4 regions of the Paenibacillus sp. Marseille-P2973 genome follow, and region 3 is predicted to be linked to each of the others. Evidence: riboswitches for the same ligand, from Rfam matches in the RefSeq annotation. Region 3 holds a riboswitch; each other region holds the start of a gene.
What was found. A riboswitch is a leader RNA that binds a small molecule or an ion and turns the genes downstream of it on or off. The one in region 3 is predicted to bind cyclic di-AMP.
Positions count from the first base shown of each region.

Region 1 (4,288 bases), on a different contig from region 3:
GCCGGACTTCTGGTAAGCCCGGATCGCCCGTGTGTTCCATGTGAGCACTTCCAGGTCAATTACATCCTTAGGCTTTCTCCGCTGGGCCTCCTCGACGATTGTCAGCACAAAGGTCTTACCCAGCCCGTGGCCGCATAAATCAGGTCTCATACCGATGCCAAGCCGTGTAACGCCCTCCATAGGAAAGTACTGGGCGAATCCGGCAAGCTCCTCCTGCTGATCCAGCAAAGAGACGTACTGCTGGGCCCTTAAAACGGGATTCCCAAATTCCACATCGAGCGCCTTCATCTGTTCCCAGGGAAGCCAGCTATAAATATCGTAGGGAGAATCGTAACGCCAAGTACTGATATCTGCGCCATGGCTTTCTTCCATGGGTACGATTCGAAATGGTGCGATTGGTTTTTCCATTTTTGCGCCTCCTTAAACGATAGGAATGCCTATGCGGCTACCCATATGGCTGTAGTTCTTTTTAACCTCACTCTAACGGGATTTTTATTGGTTGTAAAGGCTTTGTGGAGGAAGAGGGGCCAGAAATCGAAGGCAGGCAAAAAAAATGCGTAAATTAAAAATTTCCTGTTTAGGCATCCGCATAACGGGTAAATTTTGGATATAGGGAAGATAGGATATGGAGTGTTAGAGAACGAGAACGGAAAAAATATTTTTGGAATGGGTTTTATCCAAGAAACCTTTTGATCGATTCCTTCGTTATATGAATAAGATGAAGGAAAGAAAAAAGACCGCGTTGATTCCGGCAAGAATCAAGTGCGGTCAAGCGAGCTGTTGAGGTGAGGGCCTCAACCTATCAGGGGTGATCAGGATTCTTTGGCAAAGCTGGAATAGCTGTCTGCGCTCAAAATTCTTTTTGCCCCGACATAACGTGTTTTATAGTAAGTGTTGCTTAATTTGTCTGTTCTGATTCCTTTGGAAGAAGAGGCATGAGCGAATTTTCCGTCTCCCAGGTAGACGCCCACATGGGACACTTTACCTTTGCCCAGGGTGTTGAAGAATACGAGGTCTCCCGCTTTCAACTGGCTCTTGGCCACCGGGGTACCTTGCTTGTACTGAGCGGTAGAGACGCGGGCAAGATCAACGCCCATTTTCTTGAACACGTATCTTGTAAATCCGGAACAGTCAAAACCGTTGGTCGTGACGCCTCCGTATTTGTAAGGTGTTCCGTACACGGATTTAACGACGCTGGTCAATGTGGTGTCCGCAAAGGCACTTCCTGTCCCCATGGTGAACAAAATAGCTAAACTCGTTGCTGCTGCTGCGAATGTCTTTCTCAAGATGTTAAACTCCTTCCAAGGCCTGCGAGGTTAGCTTGAGGATTCGGTTGAAGGTTCCCTATGATCCCTATGTAACGAAATCAATTCACCCAATGTGGTTCCCCCGTTTCCCGGGTGCCGGGAATTCGGCTAGTCTTTGTTGAATGCACCCGAAAAATTACGACGTTACAACAGTGATTACGACGTTACAACAGTGATTACAAAGTTGTTACCATTTACTCTGGTCATTTTACCAAACATCAACGCGGGTTTGCAAGTTTGTTTTGTTATTTTTGAATAAATAAGTTAATTTGTCCTGTATATCCCGTCCTCTCCGGGTAATGTTTCCTAGGACGACGGTTTAAATAAAAGAAAAAACCCGCAGATTGCGATCCATAAAGAATCTCTGCGGGCTTCATCGTTACTATTCTACATCATCATGATCTTGAGTATCGCTTGTAACTTCTTCGAACTTATCAGTGCTCATAATGCGCTTGGCGCCAACATAGCGCTCGACATAATATTTATCGCTCAATTTGCTGATGATAACTCCTTTGGAGGAGGAAGCATGAGCAAACTTGCCGTCACCGACGTAAACACCAACATGAGACACACCTTTGCCTGAAGTGTTGAAGAACACCAGATCGCCAGCGATCAGTTCTTTCTTCTCTACAGCGGTTCCCATCTTGTACTGGGAGCCTGATTGGTGCGGCAATTTAATTCCGATTTTCGAAAAGACATACATAGTGAATCCGGAACAGTCAAAGCCAGAGGTGGTAGTTCCGCCGGAAACATAATCGCTTCCCAGAGCTTTTTCAATCGTGGTGTCCAATTTGGAATCTGCGAAAGCGCTACCAGTTCCGATGGAGAAAAGTATTGCAAGACTTACGGCTGCTGCGGTTAACTGTTTTTTCAAGGAAATGCTCCTTCCAATGCCTACGAGGTTAGCTTAAGGATTCGGTTGAAGGTCCCCTATGATCCCTCTCTTGCGAGATCAATTCACCCAAAGTGGTTCCCCCGTTCCCCGTGAAGGGAATTCGGCTGTAATTTACACCTGACTACTTACTTATTCGACACCCAGCAGAAGACTCCTGCTAATAGTGACAAAAATAATTACAAAACTGTTACTGAAATTGTGCTGTTGTTATTGTAACAAAGGCCAGTATATTTTGGCAATGGTTATTTAGCGAGTTTGAGAGGGGAAAACGCAGGACAAGACCCCCGAATAAGCTCGGAGGCCTTGTGGCACAAGGAAGGACAAAGATGAAAAAAATTTAACTTTTTTGTGATTTGGTATGCCAAAGCTGATATTGAGAGGTTAGAGTCCAAATTTGAAATAGACTGCGAATGAAAGGATAGGTTTGTTGCAGAATTAAAGCAATCAGTCCTGTCCAAATCCAGGAGGCCGTTCCGAACAAAAGGAACAAGGCGGCGCCGGCAGCTCCGAGAATAAGGGAAATGGCGATCCCCGGCAATAGATACCTCATGCTCAGCATCAGGGAGCCCCAGACGCCGGCCTTAAACAGATACCCGAACTGGGCGAACAGCAGGATTTGCCGGACAAGCCAACCGTAAACCACCCACCCCAGCAAATATCCACAAAGGGTCAAAAGGGGAGCGAGCCTGTCGCCTGACGTAAGGAGACGGGGCAAGAGGGCGTATAAATCCGGGACGATCCAAATTCCCGGCAGGGAGAGCAGCGCGAGCTCCAACAGAAAGAAGAGAGTGACGGGCTTCCAGAATTCCTTCATTCCCCGGAAGAAGGGAAGGCCGGACGCCCGGGTCTCGGGGGGAACCAGACCGTAGAGAATACCCGCCTGGAACAGCGGCGTCAGCAATAGACGGAGAACAATCATCCCGATTAGCAGCCAGAAATACTGATGAATCTCCGGATTGTGCTTTAATTCGAATTGCCCTTCGATCAAGTATAGAATCCGGTTCAATTCATTCGGGGGCGTATCCGGGTACCTGGACAGTACGGCCACAACCGCCGAATGGATCAGACGGTACAGAAACAGCCCCCAGAGCAGCTGGTACAGGAACAGGATGATCACAGAGGGAAACTGGCTCCTGACAAGCCCCCATCCATTTCGTACATAGGTCATAACTTTCCCTCCTAAAAGTTTTGTGGGCATTACTGCTATGAATAAGCCTTATTCTTGTTCGTCCAGCCTACCAGACCAGAGTGCCAAGCAGGGATTCCAGCAGTTTGGTGATGCTTAAAGAAGCACGTGTGCTGACAGGTTCCTTGACCTCGGCCTTAATAAAGTTGTTGATATGCTTGTTCTCAAGCACCAAGGAATACTCGGGATCCAAACGGACCCATTCCAGGGGTTCTTTATATTGCAGCTTCATCTGAACGCGATCGCCATCGCCATTCCACACCTTGTGGATCGTATGGCCATCCTTGAAGCTGAAGAGCAGCGGTATTTTGGAGGCCGTTCCTCCCTTGCGGCTGATTTCCACCTCAGACTCGTAAATCGTGCTCCCATCCTTGGTTACAGGAGTTACGGTAATGCGGTCTACCGAGAAATCAGCCATTTTACCATCATATATATATTGATTAAAATATGACTTCCAGCTCCGTCCGGTCGTCTGCTCGACAACCCGTTGAAAATCGGCCGTAGTCGGATGCTTGAATTTGTACTTCTGGGCATAGTTGTAGAGAATGCGCTTCATGGTCTTCGCCCCGACTTGGCGTTCGATATCCAACAAGACCAGTTTGCCGCGATAATAAGCGTTCTTGGCATAGGTATCTCCCGATCCGTATTTCCAGGCGGGTTGTGTCAGAGTAGCCGGAGAGGATATCAGCGCAGCCTGAATCGGCAGATTTGGCGCGATTCCGAACTCTTGCTCCATCAGTTTATCTTCAGCGTAGGAGGTAAAAGCTTCGTCCAGCCAAGCCTCTTCGAATTCATTGTTCGCGACCATGCCATAGAAGAACTGGTGTCCGATTTCGTGGATGACCGTCCGCTCCAATTCATCGTATCCCGGCGAGTCGCTGCCCGCTCCGAAGGCGGTGA
Region 1 covers NZ_JAGQEH010000014.1:34,731-39,018, forward strand. The annotation lists gene KB559_RS20715 (GNAT family N-acetyltransferase) at 1-408, opposite strand, end outside; gene KB559_RS20720 (C40 family peptidase) at 813-1,286, opposite strand; cyclic di-AMP (ydaO/yuaA leader) riboswitch at 1,291-1,427, opposite strand; gene KB559_RS20725 (C40 family peptidase) at 1,690-2,181, opposite strand; cyclic di-AMP (ydaO/yuaA leader) riboswitch at 2,184-2,318, opposite strand; gene KB559_RS20730 (hypothetical protein) at 2,540-3,370, opposite strand; gene KB559_RS20735 (M1 family metallopeptidase) at 3,438-4,288, opposite strand, start outside.
Region 1: another riboswitch for cyclic di-AMP. It lies ahead of KB559_RS20720 (C40 family peptidase); the one in region 3 lies ahead of KB559_RS17970 (TrkH family potassium uptake protein).

Region 2 (4,288 bases), on a different contig from region 3:
TTGCACGGCTTCCAGCATCTTGTGCGGGCCGCAGGCAATGATCGTGTCATAAGCATTAAAATCTACCTCATCCAAAATAATTCCGCCCACGTTCACTACCACTTGCCCCGTGGTTCCGGCCCGGAATTCATCTACCATGTAAGCCTCTCTGCTGAAGCCTAAATATACGTCTGCATCAGGAATTTGCCCTAAGGCATAATAAAATGGAGCAATACCGATACCTCCACCAACAAACGCCGTCTTCCCTGAAGGTCTCGAAAAACCGTTACCCAGCGGGCCCTCCAAGGAGATAGAATCCCCTTTTCTCAACTTTGAGAACATTTCCGTTCCTTCTCCGGCCACTAAATATAGAAATTCCACGTATTCCGCGGTTACGTTAAAAATGCTTAGCGGTCTGGAAAGCAGAGGATAGTGATCCCATGCCCGCAGCATGTAAAATTGACCCATTGTTCCGGCGAATTGTCCCGCCACGGCGAGTCGATAAACGCCTTCTGCTACCTGCTCATTAGCCAATACTTCCGACAAAATTCTCTCTCCTTCCCGAATAACGCCACTTTGTTTGCTGCTCCTTGCTTCATATTAAGATGCAATTTTTCAGCTATCCGAGTCTGTGATAAACCTCACATTTGCATAATACACATAATTAGCCAGTTTTCTGGGCATACCAATTTATAATACGGTTTCCGGGTAAAAGGAGAGGATTTGCTATGTCTAGATCGACCAAACGGCGGATGATCTCCGCTGGAATCTGCGCCGTCATGACGGCTTTGTTTTGCTGTATCCTCTGCTTATTCCCCGACTCCTCCAATGCGTTTACTACGAAAGGCCCCTTAACAGAGGATACTGATTCATTGGATACCGCACCTGCTTCCGCAAAGCCCTTAAATCTGGGAGAGCTTCGGCGAAAATATTCCGAAACCTTTAAATTCCGCGGTCCAGAAGTGAAACAGATCGCCCTGACTTTTGACGATGTGCCCGATCCGCGGTTTACGCCCCAGGTATTGGCTGCACTTCGCAAAGAAGGAGTCAAAGCGACTTTTTTCGTCGTCGGGCACCGGGCGAAGAAGCATCCGGAGCTGCTGAGGGCCATTCACCGGGACGGCCACATCATCGGCAACCATTCCTTTAGCCATGCTTTGTTCAAAAACCGCTCGCGAAGTCAGTTTCAAAACGAAATTTTGCGAACCGAGAATATTATCGCTAATCTCGTTGGTTATCGGCCCAAGTTGATACGCCCGCCATATGGAGAAATTAACGAGGAACAAGTTAAGTGGGCCAAGAAAAGCGGTTATATTATCGTGAACTGGAATGTCGATTCGCTGGATTGGAAAGGACTCGATTCGGAGAAGGTGAAACAGAACGTCCTCAAGGCCGCAGGCCCGGGTTCTATTGTATTACAGCATGCCGGAGGGGGAACGGGGTCGGATTTATCCGGAACGATTCAGGCGCTGCCTGAGATCATTCAGACGTTGAAAGCAAAAGGCTATCACTTTGTGACTCTTCCCGAGCTTCTGCAAACGAAGAAGTACAAATAACGGAGAGTAGGAATTAAAAAAGCAGCTCCCTTGGGAGCTGCCGCATTCAATTATTTATCTAAAATATACAGTTTAACGTCCTGAAATCCGAACTCATTAACGGTTTGCGGACTGCCCGGAATGAATATATCAATGCGGTTCCCTTTGATCGCGCTGCCCTGATCGGTTGCGGTCGCAACGAAGGCGTTTTTCGGCAGATTGGAATGGCTATGTCCCGTAACAAGCACTTTAGTGCCCATAGGAATTACTTTCGGGTCAACGGCGATGGTCCCCAACTGCAACGGTTTGCCGAAGTAATCAACGGCTCCCCACTTTCCGTTCTCGCTCGCTGCGGAAGAATATGCCGTGGCCTTAACCTCCACGGTTTTGGAGTAAGAGAAGTTCTTGCCCCAAGCCTCTACGGTCTTATCCGCACTTGAGACTTTTACGGCTGATAACGGCTGAGGAATTATGTTTTCCTTTGCGCTTGCAGAAGCTGTTGACATAAGGGCTTTGGATCCTTCTCCAGGGATAACGATATCCAGGCCGCCGTAAATATTCGATGCTTTGATGGATGGATTCGCTGTAATCAGCTTGTTCATATCCACGCCGTATTGTTTAGCCAGAAGGTAAAAGGTGTCTCCTTCCTTCGCTTTATGTATCGAATCCGCATGGACAGGTACCGACTGCAAAGCTCCTGCCAATCCGACTGCAATAATTGTCGCCTTAACGGCGCGTGCTAATTTAGTATGCTTATTCATGATGTCCTCCTTCTACTATCGCCTGCGGAGTTAGTTGTCGGGTTAGGGAAAAAAGGATAGGCCCCTGCGCATTTACTTCGCTTCACCCCAAGATAGCCGTGTTCTCGTCATTTGACGGGTACAGCAAATCGGAAAATCGTCCCCCGCACCTGCGCTGGCAGGTTTTGGCCTAATCAATATATCACAATTTTGTAACCAATAGGGCAAGCAAATGTTTCCATGATGCGTTAAGTAGCAGCCAATCGCACTATTTTCGCCGATGATGTGATTACAATTCTGTAAAAGCGATCGAACTCAAAAAAACCGCCCGAACGTTCTCCGGCGGTTCATTCATGTTATAGAGTTAAGTTACAGCACTTTACTGAGAAAATCCTTGGTCCGCTGATTCTTCGGCGAACCAAAGACCTCCTGCGGAGTCCCTTGCTCCATAATGACACCCTGATCCATAAACAGAATCCGGTCCCCAACTTCGCGGGCAAAGCCCATTTCATGCGTGACGATGACCATCGTCATCCCCTTGTCGGCTAGGTTCTTCATCACGTCCAGCACCTCTCCGACCATCTCCGGATCAAGCGCGGAGGTCGGCTCATCGAACAGCATCACATGCGGCTCCATAGCGAGCGCGCGGGCAATCGCGATCCGCTGCTTCTGTCCGCCCGACAGCTGGGAAGGATAAGCGTCCCGCTTGTCTTCCAGTCCGACCGTGCGCAACAGGTCCATGGCCAAAGCTTCCGCTTTGTTCTTCTCGATTTTTTTTACGCGGATGGGAGCCATCGTGATGTTATCGATCACATTTTTATGCGGAAACAAATTAAACTGCTGGAACACCATGCCCATTTTTTCGCGGGTTTTGTTGATATTGTGGCGTTTACCGGTAATGGATTCCCCTTCGAACGTGATCTCGCCCTCGGTTGGTTCCTCCAGAAGATTCAAACAGCGGAGAAAGGTACTCTTCCCCGAGCCGCTGGGGCCGATCACAACGACGACCTCTCCTTTGGCGATTTCCAGATCGATCCCCTTCAAAATGTGAAGCTGGCCGAACTTTTTATGCAAATTTTTAACGGTGATCACTGGCTTTCAACTTCCTTTCGAACAGACCCAAAATACGGGACAGTGTGAATGTCAGAATAAAGTACATAACCGCTACGATCAGATACGGCGTCATGCCGTCGTAAGTGATCGTAACTACAGCACCGGACTGGAACATCAGCTCCGTAATACCGATAAAGGATACGATCGAAGATTCCTTAATAATCGTAATAAACTCATTCCCGATTGCGGGCAGCACCGACTTGATCGCCTGCGGAATAATGATAAAACGCAAGGACATCCAGCGATTCATGCCTAGGGACCGAGCTGCTTCTCCTTGCCCCCGGTCTACGCCCTGGATCCCGGCACGGAATATTTCCGCAAGGTAGGCCGAGCTGTTGATCGAAAGCGTGATCGCTCCGGATTCAATCGGGGAGAAGTTGACATTGAACGCCGTCGAAAAACCGTAATGAATTATTAAGAGCTGGACCAACATCGGCGTTCCCCGTAAAAATTCAACCCAAGCATGGCCGATAAATCGGACGATTCTCCACGGGGCCATCCGCAAGAGCGTAACAAGCAGGCCCAAAATAAAACCGCAAAGAACCCCCAGAGCCGCCAGTAGCAGCGTATACTGCAGACCGGTCAAAAAATAGCTGCGGTACTCCCAAAACATTGTAAAAAGCTCCATGTCCCAATCATTCCTCCTATTTTACCTCAAAAGCCTTGACAAAAAAACAGAAAATAGCGAATAGGCTCCGCTATTTTCTGCAAATCGGTCACCGGTTATTTTTCAGCAAGTGCGCTTGCTTCGGTAACGAACTTATCGATCGAACCGTCTCCGATCAGACGATCCAATGTGGCGTTGACCTGGTCAAGCATTTCCTTGTTGCCTTTCTTCACGCCGACGACATAACCTTCGTCCTCGGTTACCGGTTTGGCGTCAGTAATGCTGATGCCTTCTACGTTCTTGACAAACGATTC
Region 2 covers NZ_JAGQEH010000002.1:296,087-300,374, forward strand. The annotation lists gene KB559_RS04880 (dihydroorotate dehydrogenase electron transfer subunit) at 1-525, opposite strand, end outside; gene KB559_RS04885 (polysaccharide deacetylase family protein) at 708-1,535, shown strand; gene KB559_RS04890 (3D domain-containing protein) at 1,586-2,275, opposite strand; cyclic di-AMP (ydaO/yuaA leader) riboswitch at 2,280-2,455, opposite strand; gene KB559_RS04895 (amino acid ABC transporter ATP-binding protein) at 2,624-3,346, opposite strand; gene KB559_RS04900 (amino acid ABC transporter permease) at 3,333-3,995, opposite strand; gene KB559_RS04905 (transporter substrate-binding domain-containing protein) at 4,091-4,288, opposite strand, start outside.
Region 2: another riboswitch for cyclic di-AMP. It lies ahead of KB559_RS04890 (3D domain-containing protein); the one in region 3 lies ahead of KB559_RS17970 (TrkH family potassium uptake protein).

Region 3 (4,288 bases):
TGGCCGACAGGATGCTCATTTGAATATCATTGCCGATCGCTACGATCCCGCAGTCGAAATTTCGAACGCCCAGCGACTTCAGAACCTCTTCATCCGTCGCATCCGCGACGACGGCATGTGTAAGCCGGTCGCTCCATTCCTCGACCACTTCCTCGTTCCTGTCCACGCCCAGAACCTCGTAGCCGAGGTCCATCAGCTCTAGCGCCAGGCTGGAACCGAAACGCCCCAAGCCGATCACTACAAACTGCTGTGTTTTCATCTCACTTTTCCCCTTATCCTATAATCATTTTGCCTTCGGGATGTCTATATAATTCTTTACCCTTCTTCGGCCCGAGCGCATAAGCTAACGTCAGCAGCCCTAACCGTCCGGCAAACATGGTGAAGCTGATAATAATTTTCCCCGCAATCGTCAATTTTCCCGTCAGTCCCATGGAAAGGCCGACCGTACCGAACGCGGAAGTCGTTTCGAACAAAATGCTCAGGAAGCTGGCATCTTCCGTAGTCGAAAGCACCATCGCCACGGCGATGACCAGGAACAAAGCGAGCATCGTGATCGTGACGGCTTTGAAAATCCGCTCCTGGGCCAGCCGGTAACGGAACAACACGAGATCCGAACGGCCGCGGATCATGGAAATGACCGCCCCGACCAGAATCGTGAACGTCGTCGTCTTGATCCCGCCCCCGGTGGAGCTTGGCGATGCCCCGATGAACATCAGGATGATCATAAAGAATTGCGTCGCCTGTCTAAGCCCGCCGATGTCCACCGTATTGGCACCCGCCGTTCTCGGCGTAACCGACTGGAAGAACGAACTCCAGATTTTCCCGCCCCAATCCAGCGGTTGCAAGGTATTGGAGTTGGTGAATTCAAACACGAAAATAACGAGCGCTCCGACCAGAATCAATGTGGCGGTCATGGAGAGAACCACCTTGGAATGAAGCGACAATTTGCGGCGTTGCCGAAACTCGATCAGGTCGGACAAAACGATAAAGCCGAGTCCTCCGGAAACGATCAGGAACATCGTTACGAGATTGACGATCGGATCGTTTACATACTGGGTAAGGCTGCGGTACTCGCCGAACAGATCAAAACCAGCATTGTTGAACATGGAAACGCCGTGAAAGATACCGAAGAACAGCGCCCGGCCAAACGGCATGTCGAACGACCAGCGGATTGTGAACAGAAGTGCGGCGCAGCTCTCGATAATCAGGGAATACATCAGCACCTTACGGATCAGCCGGACGATCCCTTCCATCGTATTTTGGTTCATCGCCTCCTGGAGCAGAAGCCGGTCTTTCAGCGAAATCTTTCGTTTAAACACCAGAGCGAACAAGGTCGCCATGGTCATGAACCCCAGACCGCCTACCTGGATCAGCAGCATAATGACCACCTGGCCGAATGTTGAGAAATAGGTTCCTGTATCCACTACGACAAGCCCTGTCACACAGGTTGCCGAAGTAGCGGTAAAGAAAGCGTCAATAAAAGGAAGCGAATCTCCCGTACTACTGGAAATCGGCAGCATCAAAAGCAGCGAACCGGCCAAAATAATGAACGCAAAGCCCAACACAAGGACTTGGGGTGGGGAAAATCTGATCCATTTGGAAAGCAACGGGCTCACCTCATTACTCAATTTGGCAAAAAAGAAACAATGAAAAAAAGCACTGGAAATCCAATGCTTTTTGATTGGTCCCTGCTGCAAAGGCCTACGAGGTTAGCTGACGGATTCGGGCTTGCGCGGTCTGCCCTATTCGCTTTTTCACCAGGCGCAATGCAAGTGAAGCAGCGAAATTCACCCCTAAATATCGGTTCCCCCGTTTTCGGTAAGAAATTCGGCCAACATATTAAGTTACATTCATTTTCATTTCATTTTCGTCAAATTGGATTATAATCCTTATTCACTTCCATCACAAAGGTTTAATTGGATGAAATAGATCGAAAATGACTTAAAAGAGTTGAAACAGACCGTAAGGTGAATGCTTATCTAAGCCATGCTGGGATTTGCCGTGGTTATTGCGCTTTTACGCGAAACAAGCTTCGTCTCTGGCGAAGAAATCTCCCCTGTGTTATCTTTACTGTGACATGGAAGTACCGAAATCATACAGATTCAACAAAAAATCGTTAAAAGGAGTTTTCGTATGTATTCCGATTTAAAACCGCAGACGCGCGGGATAAAGACCAGGACCTTATGGATACTCGCCGTCATTGGACTCATCGTCTTTATTTTACTCCAGATTGTCCCGACAACCGCTTCCGAAACGCTGCAGGTCGAACAATCGACTCAGTTAATTACGAAGGTGCAGGCCAAGGAAGCTGCCGTCAAATTCGCGGAATCGACGCTCGGATTAACCGGTCCCTTCAACGATGCCCTGGTTACTTACGAGACGCGCGCTGATGTATACGGGTATTTGACCCGGGAAGGTTTAATGGAAGATTACCTTAAAAAGTATGAAAAGCAGTTCCCCTACGACATCTTTCAAGTCCGCATCAATAAGCCAGGCGGGCTGCTCAAAGCCGTAACGGTAGATATCCATATGACCACGGGCAAGGCGGTCGGCTTTAAAGAATACCCCGAAACCGGGTTTCCGGACATCGAGGGATTGGGCGGCGGTTCATCCGAAGCTGATGCCGCTACCTCGGGAGTGCAGGACCTATCGTGGGAAGAAAAGCTGGCGTTAGCCCAACCTTACTTGAAGTCGCTTGGTTACAGCGAAGATATGCAATCTTCCGTGGGCGAAACACCGGATGGTCTGTCTTTAACGCTGGTGGGATATGAAGCGGGGAAATCGAATGCCCAAATCGATATTCATTATTTCGAAGGCCAGGTCTCCGAAATCGATAGTTACTTCTCCGTGCCGCAAAGCCATACCGATTATGTAAAAAGCCAAACCACGCTCGCCAACTGGCTGACCTATGTAGGATATGCCCTATTGACTTTTGTGCTGGGAATTCTCGCGATCGTGTACAGCGCCATGACAAGAGTACATACTTCATTCAAGCGGGGAATCGTGCTCGCCTCCCTGTACTTCATCATTTCCATGGGTTCTGCGCTTAATATGATGCCTTATTTTGAAAAAGAAGGCTTAAGCGGTGCAATGCTGATCTTCGGGCTTGTATTTCAGGGCGTCGTCACGCTGATTCTGGCCGCCTCCGTCTATTTCTCCCTCGTCGGAGGCGATGGACTCTGGCGCAAGCAGGGGATTAATCTCTGGGCCCGGGCCAAGGAACAGGGTTATGGACGGCATGTAGTAAAATCGATGGCGGACGGATACGCCTGGGCACTTATTCTGCTTGGAGTTCAGTCCGTGATCTTCTTCATTCTGGAAAGAACGATCCACACCTGGTCGACCACAGATGCCTCCCAATCACCGTATAACATGCTCTATCCTGCGCTGCTCCCGCTGCTTGCCTGGGTGGCAGGGATCGGGGAAGAGGCCGTATACCGGCTGTTCGGGATTCCGATGCTGAAGAAAATGTTCCGCAGCACGCTCGTCGCAAGTATCATCACGACGCTGATCTGGGCGTTCGGCCATACGTTGTATCCGATCTACCCGGTCATCTCCCGTCCGATCGAGCTGCTCATTATCGGCCTGTTGTTCAGCTATATTTTCCTGCGCTACGGTTTTATTGCGGTCCTGTTCTCGCACGTCATCTTCGACAGCATCTTAATGTCGCTAAGCATTATGTTCACAGGTGGAACGCTGAATATTACGGCAGGCATATTCTATATCGTATTACCGGCGATTGTTGCCTTCGTCATCTACTTGTTCAATCCGCCGGGCAAGGAACGCCCTTCAGCTCCGTTGCCAAAAAAAGAGGAGCCGTTGTTCACGACTCCTCATCATCCCGAAGGGCATCTATAATTTGTTTAGCTAGCTTGTCGCCAATGGAAAGGGGCCGGAAGTCTTCGACTGAGGCCTCTTTCATTTTTTTGAGCGAGCCGAAGTGCTTCAGCAGCGCCTTACGACGCTTCTCCCCGATGCCCGGAATCGCATCCAGGCGCGAAGCCACCATCGATTTCGCCCGCTGCTCGCGATGGAACGAAATCGCAAACCGGTGAACCTCGTCCTGAATTCGCTGGAGCAAATAAAACTCCTGGCTGTCGCGAGGCAAATGAACCGGCTCGGGCGGATCGCCCACCATCAGCTGCGCAGTCCGGTGCTTGGCATCCTTGACCAAGCCGCCCACCGGAATGAATAGACCGAGCTCGTTCTCCAGTACGTCGATTGCAGCCGAAATCTGCCCTTTGCCGCCGTCGACGATGATCAGATCAGGCTGAGGCAAGTTCTCCTT
Region 3 covers NZ_JAGQEH010000009.1:174,310-178,597, forward strand. The annotation lists gene KB559_RS17965 (potassium channel family protein) at 1-259, opposite strand, end outside; gene KB559_RS17970 (TrkH family potassium uptake protein) at 273-1,607, opposite strand; cyclic di-AMP (ydaO/yuaA leader) riboswitch at 1,683-1,843, opposite strand; gene KB559_RS17975 (CPBP family intramembrane glutamic endopeptidase) at 2,134-3,858, shown strand; gene uvrC (excinuclease ABC subunit UvrC) at 3,824-4,288, opposite strand, start outside.

Region 4 (4,288 bases), on a different contig from region 3:
TCGACATGGATGACACGATCTGCCATCTCATACCGAAAGCGATTCATTATCATAATTTAATGTATCCCGATCTTCCGTTGACCATGGAGCAAATTATCAGCTTTGATCTTAGCGGCATTTGGCATCCTGCATGCACGGACGACATTTTCTTCGGCAGGCCCGGCCTGTACGAAGAGCTTGAAATTTTTGACGAGTATACGATTGAAGAGGTGAAGCGGATGACCGTCGATTACGACGTCATCGTCGTGACGGCCGCCCGCCCGGCATCGGTTCCGGAAAAATGGAGATGGCTGCAAATGCATATGCCTTTCATTCCATTCGATAACTTCTTCGTCGCCAAGCGCAAATACTTGCTTGATTTTGACTTGTTGATTGACGACGGCCCCCATAATCTGATCGCGGCCAAGGAAGCGGGCAAACAGACCATTATGATCCCCCGTCCTTGGAATGCGCCGGTTCAGCAGGACTTTATTCTAAAGGATTCATGGCAAGGCATGAACGAGCTGGTAGGGCAAATTCTGACTTGATGGTCAGAAGAAAAGATCTTATTTTTTGAAATGATAAGGAACCGTGGTTACGATCAAATCCCTCCGGTATAGCAAAAAGGCGCGGATTAGCAAACTGGACTGATTATGCAGGGCGTTATGCCACCGTTTCTTCGGTATGAATTGGGGAATCAGAACGGTTACCCGGAAATTCATTTCCTTGGCCTTATGCTCCACGGTATCGATGAACTTCGTCAGCGGCTGGATAATGCTCCGGTATTGGGAATACAGCGTAACCAGCCGAATTTCAGGGTGCCACTGGTTCCATTTCTCCTCAAATTGCTTTTCCGCCTCTTTATCGAACGCCACATACACAGCGATGATCTGATCCGGAGACAACGATTTCGCGTAATTCAGCGTATTTTCCACTACATGCGTAATTCCCGCTACGGGAATTACCATGACATTCCCCTCGATCGCTAGTGGCTGTTCGCATGTAGTGATCCGCAATTGATCCCCCACAGCTTCGTAATGACGGTTGATTTTATGAAATACGTAAACGATCGCCGGCAAAAAGATTAACGCAGGCCAGACTTGCGGAAATTTCGTAATGAAAAAAATCATCATGACCGTAAAGCTGATTAAAGCCCCGATCGCGTTTATCGTTAATTTCAATCCCCAGCCCGCCGGTTTTTCCCGGAACCATTTCACAAGCATACCGGTTTGCGCCAGCGTAAACGGGATAAATACGCCTACCGCATAGAGCGGAATCAAATGCTCGGTCTGTCCTTTAAACACGATGATCAGCAGGATTGAGGCCACCGCCAAAAAGACGATTCCGTTAGAATAACCGAGACGGTCTCCGCGAACGGTGAACATACGCGCGATATATTTGTCTTTCGCCAGGTTCACGGCCAAGAGCGGAAATGCCGAGTATCCGGTATTGGCGGCCAGCACCAGAATCATCGCGGTGATCCCTTGAATCAAGTAATACATGATCCCCCGGCCGAATGTAGCTGAAGCGATCTGGGACACGACGGTTTCCTCCGCTTTAGGAGAAATACCGTAATAATAAGCCAACGATACGATCCCCGTAAACAAAAGCGCCAGCAGAACGCCCATGGCAGCCAATGTTTTGGAGGCATTCTTGGGAGCCGGATCCTTGAAGTTAGGAATGGCGTTAGAAATCGCCTCGACCCCTGTCAAAGCCGAACTCCCCGAGGCAAATGCCCGCAAGAGCAGGAACAGCGTAAGGCCTGTCACCGGTGTACCCATCGGTGTATGCAGGTTGGCCGGAACTTCGCCCATTGCAATTTGATATAGTCCCGCCCCAATAGTGATAAATATAACAAGCACGAATAAGTAAACCGGATAAGCCAGGATGGAAGCCGATTCGGTAATACCGCGCAAATTGAGTACCGTGATAACAACCACTAAAAGGCATGCTATAAGTACGTTATGTGAATGCAGCGACGGAAAAGCTGAGGTGATCGCATCCGTCCCCGCAGAAATGCTGACCGCAACGGTTAAAATATAATCCACCAGCAGCGCGCCGCCGGCTAAAAGACCGGAGTTTACCCCCAAATTTTCCTTGGAAACAACATAGGCTCCTCCGCCATGCGGATAGGCATAAATCACTTGTCTGTAAGATAAAACGAGAGCCAGCAGCAGCACCAGAATTCCCGCGGCAATCGGGATGGAGTACCAGTAGGCGGCCGCGCCGAGCGTCATCAGGACGAGCAGAATCTGCTCCGGTCCGTAGGCTACGGAGGACAAGGCATCCGATGAAAGGATCGCCAGGGCTTTCGTTTTGTTTAATTTTTGTTCGCCGAGTGCGGTTGACTTCAGCGGCTGACCGATGAGCACTCTCTTGATTATCGAAAACATAGATGCAACACCACCGTGCTTTATTTTTTGCAAATTCAAAGGCTGATTATGATTAAATATTTTGGTAAATCGTCTCATTTGGAGACTTTTTGGACAGCAAAAAACCACAGAGGCAAGACCCCCTGCGGTCCATGAGTGCTTTACATGGGCACAGTATCATTCCTCTCTCGGACTACGCTTACGAGGTTAGCTGTCGGATTAGGGTGGCGAGAGTCACCCCTCCGCGGCATGTTCTGCATGACATGCTGCGGATTCACCCCTACCGTTCGTTTCGGCTGGCTTTGCCTGTTACGCCCGGCATTCGGTTCCCCCGTTTTCCCGTATTACGGGAAATTCAGCGAATCAAGAATATCAAATCCACGAATGAATATTACGCCTGCTCTCATTTTCTGTAAATCCCGAAATTTGCGTTGAATCGCTTCTATTTGTTGTAAAAGAGTACGATAAAACGCTTACTTCCATCACTTTCATTTATTATCCTTCATTATTGAGCCCGCATTAACGCGCAACATAAATCATCGTATTAATGCCGAATACAACAAAAAAAAGACCGGCCTCCATTCCTGGAAACCGGCCTGTCCTGATTCATTCTATATGTCAGCCTACTCGCCGTTCAAACGGTATCCTCCATGGAATACCGGTCCCACATATTCGTTAAAGGCATACCCCGAACGAATGGCCGCCGTTACGAATTTTTTCGCTTTAACTACGGCTTCCTTTACAGTTAAGCCGCTGGCCAGTCCACCTGTTACGGCAGCCGCAAAAGTACAACCGGCTCCATGGTTATGTGCGGGTTCGATCTTTTCCGTCTCCAGAACCTCAAATTCCTCGCCGTCATAGAACAGGTCGATCGCTTTGTCGCCTTCCAAGGCTTTGCCGCCTTTAATGACTACGTAAGCCGCTCCGCGTTCATGAATGATCTTCGCTGCTTTCTTCATGTCATCCACGCTGGACAAACGTCCCAAACCGGAAAGCACACCGGCTTCGAACAAGTTTGGCGTAACAACCGTAGCAAGCGGTAGCAGCAAATCGCGAATCGCATCCGCGCTCTCCGGATTCAAAACTTCGTCTTCCCCTTTGCAGACCATGACCGGGTCGATGACCACATTTTGTTGGTTATGCTGCTTGATGCAATTCTCAACGACTTCTATAATTGGCACGCTGCCAAGCATACCCGTCTTCATAGCTTGCACCGGGCCGCCCGCAAACACGGTCTTCAACTGCTCGGCCACCAGATTGGCGTCTATCGGGTACACGCTATGATGCCATCCGCGGTCCGGATCCATCGTAACAATGGTAGTCAATGCGCTGAGTCCGTAAGTTCCGTATTCTTCAAATGTTTTCAAGTCTGCCTGTATCCCCGCGCCGCCGCTGGAGTCACTGCCGGCAATAGTTAGCGTTTTAAGAATGGTTGACATGATCAAATGCTCCTTTACGAAAAACTAAAGTGCTTCCGGCCTCTATTGTAGCATTATTTTCAGAAACTCAGTGAATTATTTACGCATTTACATAGCCCGGAAACAAAAAAAGTATGGAGCAAGTAATCCTTGCTCCATACTTTCCACTGATATGGTCTATAGCCAGCTTATTTCACGACGATCTGGTTTGCGGCATCGATTCTTTCCTGGGATGCGTTGAAGCATTTCTTGCAGACTTTCAGAGCCTGACCGGAACTGCTCATCTTCGTATAAAGCAGTTTAATACGCGTGCTTCTGCATACGGGGCATGTCCCCCGGCCTCTGGAAGGAAGAATCCACAAAGCTTTCCCCCGCTTTGATTTAGACATAAGAAATCACCTTCGCCTCTATGTTATTTGCTTGTTTTTCTATGTATATCGGGAAGGCCGGCCGAACATGCCCAAATATTTCCGGTCCTTCCCTATATCATTCCGAATTCCGTAACCAAATTTAACTGTT
Region 4 covers NZ_JAGQEH010000018.1:55,903-60,190, reverse strand. The annotation lists gene KB559_RS22485 (5' nucleotidase, NT5C type) at 1-527, shown strand, start outside; gene KB559_RS22480 (APC family permease) at 546-2,372, opposite strand; cyclic di-AMP (ydaO/yuaA leader) riboswitch at 2,532-2,722, opposite strand; gene pdxK (pyridoxine/pyridoxal/pyridoxamine kinase) at 2,975-3,790, opposite strand; gene KB559_RS22465 (hypothetical protein) at 3,958-4,158, opposite strand.
Region 4: another riboswitch for cyclic di-AMP. It lies ahead of KB559_RS22480 (APC family permease); the one in region 3 lies ahead of KB559_RS17970 (TrkH family potassium uptake protein).